One region of the Protofrankia sp. CiP1_Cm_nod3 genome, then DNA from elsewhere that is predicted to be linked to it. Evidence: riboswitches for the same ligand, from Rfam matches in the RefSeq annotation. Region 1 holds a riboswitch; the other holds the start of a gene.
What was found. Region 1 has a riboswitch for cobalamin ahead of AC5LUJ_RS18915 (DUF7676 family protein). Riboswitches for the same ligand answer to the same signal wherever they lie in the genome.

Region 1 (8,281 bases):
AGCCCGATCTTCACCCGTGTTATCGGCGTGGACAGGTCGGGATGCAGCAGGACACCGCTGAGCACGAGCCCCGCCAGCCCGGCCCAGATCAGCAGATGCAGGCCGTCCGCCACCCGGATGATGTCCGGGAAGCTGCGCCGGCCGGACAGCCACAACAGCGCGAAGAAGTCGATGGCGAGGACCGCGCCGAACCCTGCCACGAGTGAGGCGAGATGGACGAACAGGGCGGCGGTGTGCAGGACCGGGTCGGCGGTGACGTGGGTGGCGGTCCAGACGGCCGCCGCCCACCCGATGATGAGGATCATCCCGGCCGCGAGGAAACGGGCCCACCGTGGCAGAACTCCGCCGTTGGGTGGGGAGGCCTGGGTGATGATCAGAGCCGGGACGGGTCGCGTGTCCGCGGCCAGGGAAATGAGCTGATCGGGAGCTGTCCCTCCACCATCGGTCATGATCAGTGCTTGAGCGTGACGTCGGTGAAGGTGGCAGTCGCGCCGCTGGCCAACGCTGGCGTATGACCTTCCTCACCGTGCTGGAAGAAGGTCGGTATCCCGACTGTCGCGCGCAGCGTGTAGCTGCCGTCCCGCGGGATTGTGAAGTTGTCCGTGTGGTGGAAGCACTCGGCGTAGCAGAAGTTGAGCGTCTTCTCGTCCACGGCCGTGCCCTTGTCGTCGACGACCGCGAGTGTGACCGGTGCGTTCGGCACGATCCGGCCGGTGGCCGCCTCGATGGGGATGATCTCGATGTGGTGTGTCTCGCCGGCGGCGGGCCTGCGGAGCACCTGTTGCCCGTCGTTGCCCTCATACCAGCTTTCGGTGGCCTCGACCACGCCCTCCGGCGCCGCGGTGGAGGCGGTCGAGGTGCTGGCCGGGTGTCCCGGGGATGTCGTCGTGGCGCCGGTCGTCGAGTCGTCGGAGCAGGCGGTGAGGCCGAGCGGCAGGGAGACGGGCAGCGCGAGAAGGGCTGTTCGCCGGGACACGCATCCTCCTTCAGGAAGGCTTAACTATTAAGTTAGGATAACCTAAATGAATCACGTTTCGTCAACTAAATAACTCTTTCCACCTATGGAAACACTCTCCGTGATAACTATGGGCTGATGGGAGGCCTCGGCTTCCCGGCGCACCGTCGACAAGGATGATCCGACAAGGATGATCCGAATCATGCCCGGGTGCTCATGGGCCTTGCGTGAGGCGGCGGACAGGCGTGGGAGAAGAAGGTGGGCCGGTCAGTCATGCCGGAAACCGGCGCCGGTGCGGTCGAGCGGGTCGGGCGGGAGCCCGAGGGAGGTGGCGCGCAGGTGCTCCCAGGCGGCCAGCCGACTGAAGTCGGGGACGGCGCGTATCTGCTGGCTGTCGGTGAGGAAGGGGCCGGGGAGCAGCACGGTCATCTGAAAATCTGACCGCCGCCGACGATATCGACCCTGCGCCCGCGGTCCGCCGGGAATCCTGACGGTACAGATTCTGGTAGTACAAGCTCCGGCAGCACACATGACGGCACGTGCGGGCACCACGTACACCGACCGCCTCTCCAGCACCTCGTGGAATGGGTCTTTCCGGTGCCGTGGCCGGTCTCCTGGCTGACGGGTCCGCGCCTCCGGCCGGCCTTCCCAGGCGTGTGACGCCCAGTGACCTCCGCTGCGCCGCGGACGAGGCCGAAGACTTCCCGATCACAGTGGCGAGGGCCGCGCCGGTACTCCACCGGCTTCCCGAACACCACGGCCGGATCAGGCTACCCATCCGGGCCGGACACCTACAAGGATTGACATCTGAGCAGATGGCCAACTATGCGGCAGGGCCGCGCAGGGGGCTGCTCCACGGGGGCTGCCCCACGCAGGGGTGAGGCGTGGGCGGCGGCCGTCGATGGGAGTATGCGATCCATGCACCGCATCGCGCCGGCCCGGCCGGCCAAGGTGATCGACGGCGACCGGGCCTGCGATGCCGCAGGCGCGGTGGCGGACCGGGGCCGCATCCAGCACTGGGCGGCACGGTTCGCGATACTCGCGGACCCGGGGCGCCTCGCGATCATGATCGCGGTCCGTCATGCCGGCCCGATCTCCGTCTCCGGCCCGGCGGCCGGAGTGGGCATGAACGACACAGCGGTCTCGCAGGCGTTACGCATTCTCCGTTACCACGCCGTGGTCTCCCCGCACCGGGACGGACGTGTCATCTGCTACACCCTCAGTGACAACAGCACTGTCGACCTGCTGGACGGCGTCCATCCCGCCCCCGTTCTCGCGCACAACGGCACCGCGCACCCGGACAGCTCCGAGGAGAAACCGCACCCGCCGGCGCCGGCGACGGGCTGAGTGTCTGTCGCGGTGAGCCTGCCGAGGTGAGACGTCATTTTTTCGGGGGTCTGCTCATCGTCCGCCGGTGACGTATTGTCGTCCACGCCACGGACCCGCTGATCTGGAAGACGGGTATCGGCAGCAGGACGGCCGACACCGCGCTGCCGGACAGCGGCACCGTGCGCGCGCACCAGAACCGCGCGAAGGCCGCGTCGCGGTACAGCGACGCGGCCTGGCGGTGGTGCGTTTTTCGCGGCCCTGGCCGCCTCCTCGGCCTCCCCGGGTTCCGCGGCCTCACCGGTACCGGTGGCGACAGGCGCCCGGCGGTACCGACGAGGTGGCCCCTGCGGTGGCCCGCGGCCCGGGACGCTGCCGGCCGGCAGCGATGGTCACCAGCCGGCCGGCCACGACCCGGGTCAGCCCTGGCGGGACTGCCGGGCCGCGGTGTGGCGGGCCGCGACGTCGGCCCAGTTGACGATGTTCCACAGGGCGGTGACGTAGTCGGCCTTGACGTTCTTGTACTGCAGGTAGAAGGCGTGCTCCCAGGCGTCGAAGACCAGCAGCGGGGTGCTGCCGACGCCGACGTTGCCCTGGTGGTCGTAGACCTGCTCGATCAGGAGCCGGTCGGCGACGGGCTCGTAGGACAGCACACCCCAGCCGGAGCCCTGGATCGTGCTGGTGGCGGCGGTGAGCTGGGCCTTGAACGCGTCGAACGAGCCGAAGTCGTTGGCCACGGCGTCGGCGAGGGCGCCGTCGGGCTTGTCACCGCCGTCGGGGGAGAGGTTCTGCCAGTAGAGCGAGTGCAGGACGTGGCCGGAGACGTTGAACGCGAGCGTCTTCTCCAGGCCGACGATGGCGGCGAAGTCGCCCTTGTCGCGGGCCTCGGCGAGCTTGTCGAGGGTGGTGTTGGCACCGGCGACGTAGGCGGCGTGGTGTTTGTCGTGATGCAGCTGAAGGATCTCGCCGCTGATCGACGGCTCGAGGGCGGCGTAGTCGTAGGGCAGGTCGGGCAGTGCGTAGGTCGCCACTGGCGTGGAGTCCTCTCATCACGGTGAGAAATGGGACAGGTACAGGACGGAACACGGCGGATCCGTTCCTGGCTCTTGGGGCGCGGCCTCTCGGGGCGTGGCACCGGATGGGCTCGGCCGGCCGCGACGCGCGTGCGCCAGGCCGCCGGTCAGGGCGGCGGTCAGGGCGGCGGTCAGGGCGGCGGCTCGGTGACGTAGGCCCGTTGGATCGCGGCGAGCACGTCGCGCGGCCCACTGTCCGGGCCGGCGCGTTCGGCCAGGTGGTCGAGGGTGATGCCGCACAGCGTGGACAGGCCGAGGACGAGTTCGGCCACGGCCGCCGCGGGGTCCGCGCGCTCGGCGCCGTCGGCCATGACCCGCTGGACGCTGGCCCAGAAGAAGCCGGGGTCGTCGGCCGAGTCGGTGTAGGCGGTCATGACCTCGATCGCCACCGGCAGGCATCCCCCGGGGCCGCTCCCGATGTCACGCATCGCTACTCCTTGTCGTCAGCGCCGTCTACAACGATGCCTGTCGCGGCGTCCACCGGCGTCGTCACGAACGCCATCGTGAAGTACTTGTAATAAGGCTGTAACTGTAGGCCGTCCACAGTCGAAAAATGTAACTATATGTTTATCTATAATTACTATTAGTGGTAATTTGTTATACGCGATGAGGTCCGGCCTGCTCGCCGAGTGTGTCTCCTTCTCGCGGCCGTGCCGGCGCTCCCATGGCCGCCTCTCGCTACGCTCCGCTTCTTCCCGCTCCGCTTCGTTCGGCTTCGCTTCGTTCGGTTTCGTTCCCGCGCGTCGCGCCGGTGGCGAGCGGCCGGGCGAGGGCGACAGTTTGCAATCTATTACTTCCTGCAAGTGTCTTGCAGGAAGTGGCGGAGATGGTTAGCGTCCGCAGGCGCACCCACCCCGTCGGCGCTGCCGGGGCCGTCCATCCGGGAAGGATTCCGTCATGGCCGCTCAGGTCGACACCCCGCGCGCGGCGCGGCTCACCCGCATCCGCCAGGCACTCGGCCCGCGGGAGTGGGCGAGCGTGGCCGGCATGGCCGGCGTCATCATCGGGCTGCACGTGACCGGCTGGTTCGCCCTGATCGCGATCATCGCTCCGCGGCACTACCACTTCGGCGCCGACGGCCAGGTGTTCGGCATCGGCCTCGGGGTCACCGCCTACACCCTGGGGCTGCGCCACGCCTTCGACGCCGACCACATCGCCGCGATCGACAACACCACCCGCAAGCTGATGACCGACGGCCAGCGGCCGCTGTCGGTCGGGTTCTTCTTCTCCCTCGGCCACTCCACGATCGTCTTCGCGCTGGCGTTCCTGTTCGGCATCGGGATACGTTCGCTGGCCGGGCAGGTCGAGGACGACGGCTCCACCCTGCACGCCGTCACCGGCTGGATCGGCACCACCGTCTCCGGCGGCTTCCTCTACCTCATCGCCGCGATCAACCTCGGCGTGCTGCTGGGGATCCTGGGGGTGTTCCGGGACATGCGGCACGGGCGCTACGACGAGGCCGCCCTCGAGGAGCAGCTGAACTCCCGCGGCCTGATGAACCGGCTGCTCGGCCGCGTCACCAGGGCGATCACCAGGCCGTGGCAGATGTACCCGCTGGGTGTCCTGTTCGGTCTCGGCTTCGACACCGCCACCGAGGTCGCGCTGTTGTTCCTGGCCGCCGGGGCGGCCGGGGCCGGGCTGCCCTGGTACGCCATCCTCGTGCTGCCGGTCCTGTTCGCCGCGGGCATGAGCCTGCTGGACACCATCGACGGGTCGTTCATGAACTTCGCCTACGGCTGGGCGTTCTCCAGGCCCGTCCGCAAGGTCTACTACAACATCATGATCACCGGGCTGTCGGTCGCGGTCGCCTTCCTCATCGGCACTGTGGAACTGCTCGGCATCCTCGCCGAGAAGGCAAGCCTCACCGGCGGTTTCTGGGACTGGGTCAGCGGCCTGGACCTCAACATCCTCGGCTACTTCGTCGTCGCCCTGTTCGCCCTGACCTGGGCGGCCGCGCTGCTGGTGTGGAAGTACGGGCGCATCGAGGAGAAGTGGTCCCCCAGCAGCCGCGAGCACACCCGACAGGCCGAGCCCGCGAGCTGACCTCGGCCGCGCGCCCGGCGCGGCCGCCGTTCCGGCAGTGGTCGATCATGTCCGCATCCGCGCACACGCCCGCCGGCGGGTGGACGGGGCGGGCGGACGGTGCGGGCGGGTCATCCCACAGCCGGACGGAGTTCATCCCAGAGGGTGATGCGGGCCACGTTCCCCCGGAATATCGTCCTCAGCTGTGTAAGGAATGATTTCGGCGAACGAGGATCTGTTCCATACGGGGCGAACGTGCGGGATACCGCGGGCGGACGGCGTGGAGGGCCTGGTGGTCGAGGCGTTTGTGGTCGTCGGTGTGACGCGACGGGCCCGGCTGGCGGACCCCTGTTCGTTCCGGCGGCCGGCCGGCGCGTACCGGCCCCGCCCGGAACGCGCCGGCCGGACACTGCCGGGCGCCGTGGTGGGCTGTTGTCGTCCGGCCCCGCGGGTGGGCTGAACATTTCCCGGGAAGGCCCGTCTCCCCGAGCGGGCCGGTATCTCCCGAGAAGGTCGATATTTCGAAGTTCCGAGTTTTTGTTCCGGCTCGTGAAGGCTCGCGCAAGGACAAGGAGAAGTCGTGGCGCACTACAATTTCGGGATCAAATGGCTGAAAGCGTTCCGGGAGAGCGCTGAGGCGGTCTGCAAGCTCTACGACGACGAGAACTTCGTCTTCGAGGACGTGATGCTCGACCAGCACAACATCAACAACAAGCCGGATCTGCATCGCCTTTTCGCCCCGTACGCGAACAAGGACCCGGAGAACGGCATTGGCATCCACAACTTCCGGATTCGCTCCTACATCGGCAACGAGCGGGTGGGCCTGCTCCGCTGGGAGTGGAGCCCCGAGCACGCCGCGGTCTTCCTCGGCCTGGACGTCGCGAACAAGCCGTTCGGCACCCAGGGCCACACCTTCCACATCTACAACGAGAAGGGCCTGATCGTCCGCGAGTCCTCCTGGTGGGACGCGTCCGCGGTGCTGCGCGCGGTCGGGCCCGTCAGCCCCACCAAGAGCCTGACCGGCACCAAGCCCACCACGGTGAAGGTCTCCACCGGCGCCCCCTTCACCCGGGCGGCCAGCGGCCTGGAGCACGCCCAGCGGTGGGCCGCCGCCCTCGGCGGGGACACGGCCGCCCTGGCCGACCTGTACGCCGACTACTTCACCCTCGAGTGGACCAAGGTCGACGACCACCTCGACGACACCGTCACCGACCGCGAGACCCTTGTGGAGCGGCTCGGCGGGATCGCCAGCGGGGAGAACGGCACCTACACCTTCACTCCCACCGCGTGGTTCGGCGGGCCCGGCGACAGCTACGGCCTCATCCACTGGAACGTCCGGATCGAGGGGGCCACGACCTACCGTGGCCTGCCCACCAGCGGCAAGACGCTGGAGACCCTCGGCTCGACGTTCCACCAGTTCGACTCCGAGGGAAAGATCATCCTTGAGTCGACCTACTGGGAGGACAACCGCGTCTTCGAGGCGCTCGGGGTGCCGGTCATCCGCCCGCACTACTGGGACGAGAACTTCGATCCGGCCAGCCTGCTGCCCGGATAGCACAGGGCCCGGGCACACACCCGGTCGCTGACGGCGACGGGATGCGAGCGGGACCTGCGGCGGCGGTGCCAGGCGAGGATTCGAGATCCGGTGACAGAGCCGGTCCGGGTACCTCCGCCACGGCCCGCCGCCTGTTCGCGTGCGCGCACCGTTCGCGGGCGGCGCGCCCGGGCGTCCCGCCCGGCGCCCTGTCCGGGCCCTGGCGGGCGGCGCCCGGGACGCCCTGTTCGCGCTCTCTTTGTACGTCAGGTATCTATTTGTACGTCGGGTGTGTCGGCTGCTCGGTCCAGATGGTCTTGCCCAGGCGGCTGTAGCGGCTGCCCCACCGCCGGGTCATCTGGGCCACCAGGAACAGGCCGCGGCCCCCCTCGTCGGTGCTGCGGGCATAGCACAGCCGTGGCTGGGTGAAGCTGGCGTCCGAGACCTCGCAGACGAGCAGGTCGTCGCGGATCAGCCGGACCCTGATCGGGCCCTGCGCGTACCGGATGGCGTTGGTGATCAGCTCGCTGATGACCAGTTCCGTGCTGAAGGACAGGGTGTCCAGGTCCCAGTCGGCCAGCTGCCGGGTCGTGAGGCCACGGACCTCGGAGACCACGGACGGGTCGGCGGGGAACTCCCACTCGACGACGGCCTCGGCCGTCACGGTGCGGGTGCGGGCGAGCAGGACGACGATGTCGTCCGCGGGCGGGGCCGAGGAGGTGTCGCCAAGGAGGGCCTGGCCGATGTCGTCCAGAGACCGGTCGCTCTCGCAGAGTGACTCCAGGTGTCCGTGGAGCCACTCCATCCCCTGGGTGACGTCGCGGTCGTACCGGTTGAGCAGGCCGTCGGTGTACAGGGCGAGGACGCTGCCGGGCGCCAGCGTGATCTCGGTGACCTCGAAGGGCATCCCGCCCACGCCGAGCGGCGGCCCGGGGGTGACGTCGACGAAGTCGACCTTGCCCTCCGGCGTCACCACGGCCGGCGGCGGATGCCCGGCGCTGGCGATCGCGCAGCGGCCGGAGACCGGGTCGTACACCGCGTAGACGCAGGTCGCGCCCACCGTGTCCCGCCGGGACGGGTCGGCCTCACTGGCGAGCCGCTGCACGAGGTCGTCGAGGTGGGCGAGCAGTTCGCCGGGCTCGAGGTCGAGATCGGCCAGGGTCTGCACGGCGGTACGCAGCCGTCCCATGGTGGCGCTCGCGGGCAGGCCGTGCCCGATGACGTCACCGACGACGAAGGCCACCCGCAGCGAGGACAGCGGGATGACGTCGTACCAGTCACCGCCCACCTGGCGCCCGCGGTCGGCCGGGACGTACCTGCCGGCGGTCTCGGCCGCGGTGGTGTCGGTCCTCGCCTGGGGCAGCAGGGCCC
Region 2 (3,939 bases), on a different contig from region 1:
ACCGCGGGCACCCGTCCCGAGGAGGGCTACCGGCCCTTCTCCCGGCATGCCGACGGGTACGCGCCGGGCGAGGGCGGCGCCCTGTTCGTGGTGGAGGACGCCGCGGCGGCGCACGAGCGCGGCCACCGCGGCTACGGACGGATCGCCGGCTACGCGGCCACCCACGACGCCCACCACGACCGGCGCCCGGCACCCGGGCCGGACCCCCTCGTGCAGGCGATGCGACGCGCGCTCGACGACGCCGGCCTGACCCCCGGCAACGTCGACGTCGTCTTCGCCGACGGCATGGGAACACGTGAGCACGACCTGCTGGAGGCACGCGCCCTGGGCGAGGTCTTCGGTGACCGCCTCGCCCACCTGCCGGTGACGGCCCCGCACAGCCTGGTCGGGCGCCTGTGCGCCGGGACGCCGGCGCTCAACGTGGCGACCGCGCTCCTGGCGATGCGGGACGGCGTGGTCCCTCCGGTGGGCAACCTGACCGATCCGGACCCGGCATACGGGCTGCACCTGATCACGGGAGAACCACGCGGAATGCCGACGAACGTCATCATGATCAACGCCCGCGGCTACGGAGGGTTCAACAGCTGCCTCATCCTCACCTCGACTCCGTGATCGACACCGCCGTGACCGACGTCGCGGGGGAGGCGACATCGCGACCGCGGTCAACCGGCCGCGGCGGTTCAGCTCCGACGGCCTCCCATCCCGCGGCCATCCCGTCCGACATGCGCGGCACGGGTGCCCGCGTGCTCCTGAAGCGAGTGCGGGCAGGGTGAAGGGGTCCGCGTGGTGGCGGGTTGTGCCATGCTGGGTGGGCGACGGCAGTGGAGGAAGCCGGTGGGAATCCGGCGCGGTCCCGCCACCGTAACCGGGGAGCGAACCCTCACCGTGTGTCACGGACGTGTAGGCGTCCGGAAGGCCGAGGGGGAGCGGTGATCCGGGAGCCGGGATACTTCGGCCGTCCGCACCGTTACCGAGGGCGAGGAAACCCGAGGGAGGACCGCGGCATGCCCGTTCACGCCCGTCAGCCGGTGCCCGGCGCACGGTCGGGAGCACGATGACGGCCTACCCGCTGTCCGCGGTGGTGGGTATGGACGACCTGCGGCTCGCTCTCGTCCTCAACGCCGTGTCACCGGCTATCGGCGGGGTACTCGTCCGGGGGGAGAAGGGCACCGCCAAGTCGACGGCGGTACGGGGGCTCACCGCCCTGCTCCCGCCCCTGGCGGTGGTGGCCGGCTGCCGGTTCGCCTGCGACCCGGCCGCCGGTGACGCCGACTGCCCGGACGGCCCGCATCCACCCGAGGCTCCCGCCGTGACCCGGGCGGCGCGGATGGTGGAGCTGCCGGTCGGCGCCTCGGAGGACCGGGTGACCGGGGCGATCGACCTCGACCGGGCGCTCACCGAAGGCGTCACGGCGCTGCGCCCCGGGCTGCTGGCCGCCGCCCACCGCGGCCTGCTCTACGTCGACGAGGTCAACCTCCTGCACGATCATCTTGTCGACCTGCTGCTGGACGCGGCCGCGCTCGGCGTCGCCCACGTCGAACGCGACGGGGTGTCGGTCCGCCACGCCGCCCGGTTCCTGCTGGTCGGGACGATGAACCCGGAGGAGGGTGAGCTGCGCCCGCAGCTGCTGGACCGGTTCGGGCTGACCGTCGAGGTCGCCGCCAGCCGGGACCCGCGGGTGCGGGCCGAAGTGGTGCGCCGCCGGCTGGCCTACGATGCCGGCCCGCGGGCCTTCGCCGCCGCCTGGGCGGAGCAGGACGCCGCCCTCGCCGCCCGGATCGCCGCCGCCCGCGACCGGCTGCCCGCCGTGGAGCTCTCCGAGACGGCGTTGCGCCAGGTCACCGCGGTCTGCGCCGCCTTCGACGTGGACGGGATGCGCGCGGACGTGGTCACCGCCCGCACCGCGATCGCGCTGGCCGCCTGGGAGGGCCGCGAGCGCGTCACCGCCGACGACATCCGCCGCGCCGCCCGCCTGGCCCTGCCACACCGGCGCCGCCGGGGCCCGTTCGACGCCCCCGGCCTGGACGAGGACACCCTCGCCGACGCTCTGGAACAGGCCCTGGAACAGACCGGGGAGCCACCCACGGACGACCCTGACGGACCGCCACCGGCCGGCGGCGGGGGCGGCGGAGGCAGTGGCGGCGGTGGCGGCGGTGGATCCGCCGGCGGCCACGGCAACGGCGGTGCCGCTACCGACAGTGACGAGAATACCGGTGCCGGGCCGCCGTTCACGTCGGCCGGCGACCTGCCGGCCCCGCGCCCGGCGGAATCGGAGCCCCTGCACCGGGCGGAAACGCAACAGACGGAGACGGACGCGGAACCGTGGCCCGCCGGCGGGCCGGCCACCGCGTCCGAGCACAGCCGGTACGAGCAGCCCGACCCGTCGCGCGGACGGGCGGACGCCGCTGGCAGCGCACACCCCGCCGGCCCGCCCGGCCCGGTGTTCCGCCCCCGCCGCCTGGAGATCCCCGATGTCGGTACCGGTCTCGGCGCCGCCGGGCGGCGCTCCCGGGCCCGTACCCGCCACGGCGCGGTGGTCACCGCCTCGCCGGAGGCCCCTGGCCTGCACCTGCCGGCGACCCTGCGGGCCGCCGCGCCCTGGCAGCAGGCCCGCGGACGCCACGGGCCGGGGCTGCTGCTGCGGCCGTCCGACCGGCGCGGCGCCGTCCGGGAGGGACGCGAGGGCAACCTGGTGCTGTTCGTGGTGGACGCCAGCGGCTCCATGGCCGCCCGCGCCCGGATGCGCACGGTCACCACCGCCGTGCTCTCCCTGCTCCTGGACGCCTACCAGCGCCGCGACCGGATCGGAATGATCACCTTCCGGGGTGCCGACGCCGAGGTCGTCCTGCCGCCGACGTCGAGTGTGGAGGTGGGCGCGGCCCGGCTGCGTTCCCTGCCGACCGGTGGGCGCACCCCGCTCGCCGCCGGGCTCACCCGCGCCGGGCAGGTGCTGGCCGCCGAACGCCGGCGTGACCCCGACCGGCGCGCGCTGCTGGTCGTCGTCACCGACGGCCGGTGCACCACCGGCCCGGATCCGGCCGCCGCCGCGCACGCGCTGGCCCGCGCCGGGGTGGCCAGCGTCGTCGTCGACTGCGAGAGCGGCTATGTCCGCCTGGGCCTGGCCGGCCGGCTGGCCACCGCCCTCGGTGGCACGACCGTCCCGCTGGCCGCCCTGTCGGCGGCGGCCGGCCCGGCGGCCCCCACCAGCTCCGCGGATCCCGCCGGCTCCGCGGATCCCGCCGGCGCTGTCCGCCCGGTATGGCCGGCGCGCCCCGCCAGCCCGGTGCGTCCGATATGGCCGGCGGGATCCGCCCGGCCCGGCAGGCCCGCCGGGCCGACACCGTCCACACCGTCCACCCAGCCTGGGAAGGTGGCCTGAGGGATGCCGCAGGGACAGCCGGCCGTGATACCCGACGACGGCCTGACCACCCGGGCCCGCCGGGACCGCCCGCTGCTGATCGTCCACACCGGTGACGGCAAGGGGAAGTCGACCGCGGCGTTCGGGCTGGCCCTGCGCGGCTGGGCGCAGGGCTGGCCGGTCGGGGTGTTCCAGTTCGTCAAGTCCGCGAAATGGCGGATCGGGGAGGAACGGGCACTGCGCACGCTGGCCACCACCGGCGAGGGCGGCACGGTCACCTGGCACAAGATGGGCGAGGGCTGGAGCTGGGTGCAGCACCGCATCGACCCGGGCGCCCAGCCCGCCGACGCCGCGCGCGAGGGCTGGGAGCAGATCCGCCGGGACCTGGCCGCGCAGACCTACCGGCTCTACGTCCTCGACGAGCTGACCTACCCGCTGAAGTGGGGATGGATCGATGTGGCCGAGGTCGTCGAGACGCTGCGCGCCCGGCCCGGGCGCCAGCACGTCGTCGTCACCGGCCGCGCCGCGCCGCCGCGGCTGCTCGACGCCGCCGACCTGGTGACCGAGATGACCAAGGTGAA

Region 2: another riboswitch for cobalamin. It lies ahead of AC5LUJ_RS03740 (VWA domain-containing protein); the one in region 1 lies ahead of AC5LUJ_RS18915 (DUF7676 family protein).

The regions. Positions count from the first base shown of each region.
Region 1 is NZ_CEVIVD010000122.1:1,029-9,309, reverse strand. It holds gene AC5LUJ_RS18925 (hypothetical protein) at 1-449, opposite strand, end outside; gene AC5LUJ_RS18920 (hypothetical protein) at 452-976, opposite strand; gene AC5LUJ_RS18915 (DUF7676 family protein) at 1,223-1,384, opposite strand; cobalamin riboswitch at 1,543-1,729, opposite strand; gene AC5LUJ_RS18910 (ArsR/SmtB family transcription factor) at 1,865-2,302, shown strand; gene AC5LUJ_RS18905 (superoxide dismutase) at 2,701-3,312, opposite strand; gene AC5LUJ_RS18900 (hypothetical protein) at 3,486-3,782, opposite strand; gene nicT (Nickel transporter NicT) at 4,252-5,397, shown strand; gene AC5LUJ_RS18890 (nuclear transport factor 2 family protein) at 5,957-6,931, shown strand; gene AC5LUJ_RS18885 (ATP-binding SpoIIE family protein phosphatase) at 7,185-8,281, opposite strand, start outside.
Region 2 is NZ_CEVIVD010000009.1:4,975-8,913, reverse strand. It holds gene AC5LUJ_RS03745 (beta-ketoacyl synthase N-terminal-like domain-containing protein) at 1-612, shown strand, start outside; cobalamin riboswitch at 826-951, shown strand; gene AC5LUJ_RS03740 (VWA domain-containing protein) at 1,055-3,379, shown strand; gene cobO (cob(I)yrinic acid a,c-diamide adenosyltransferase) at 3,383-3,939, shown strand, end outside.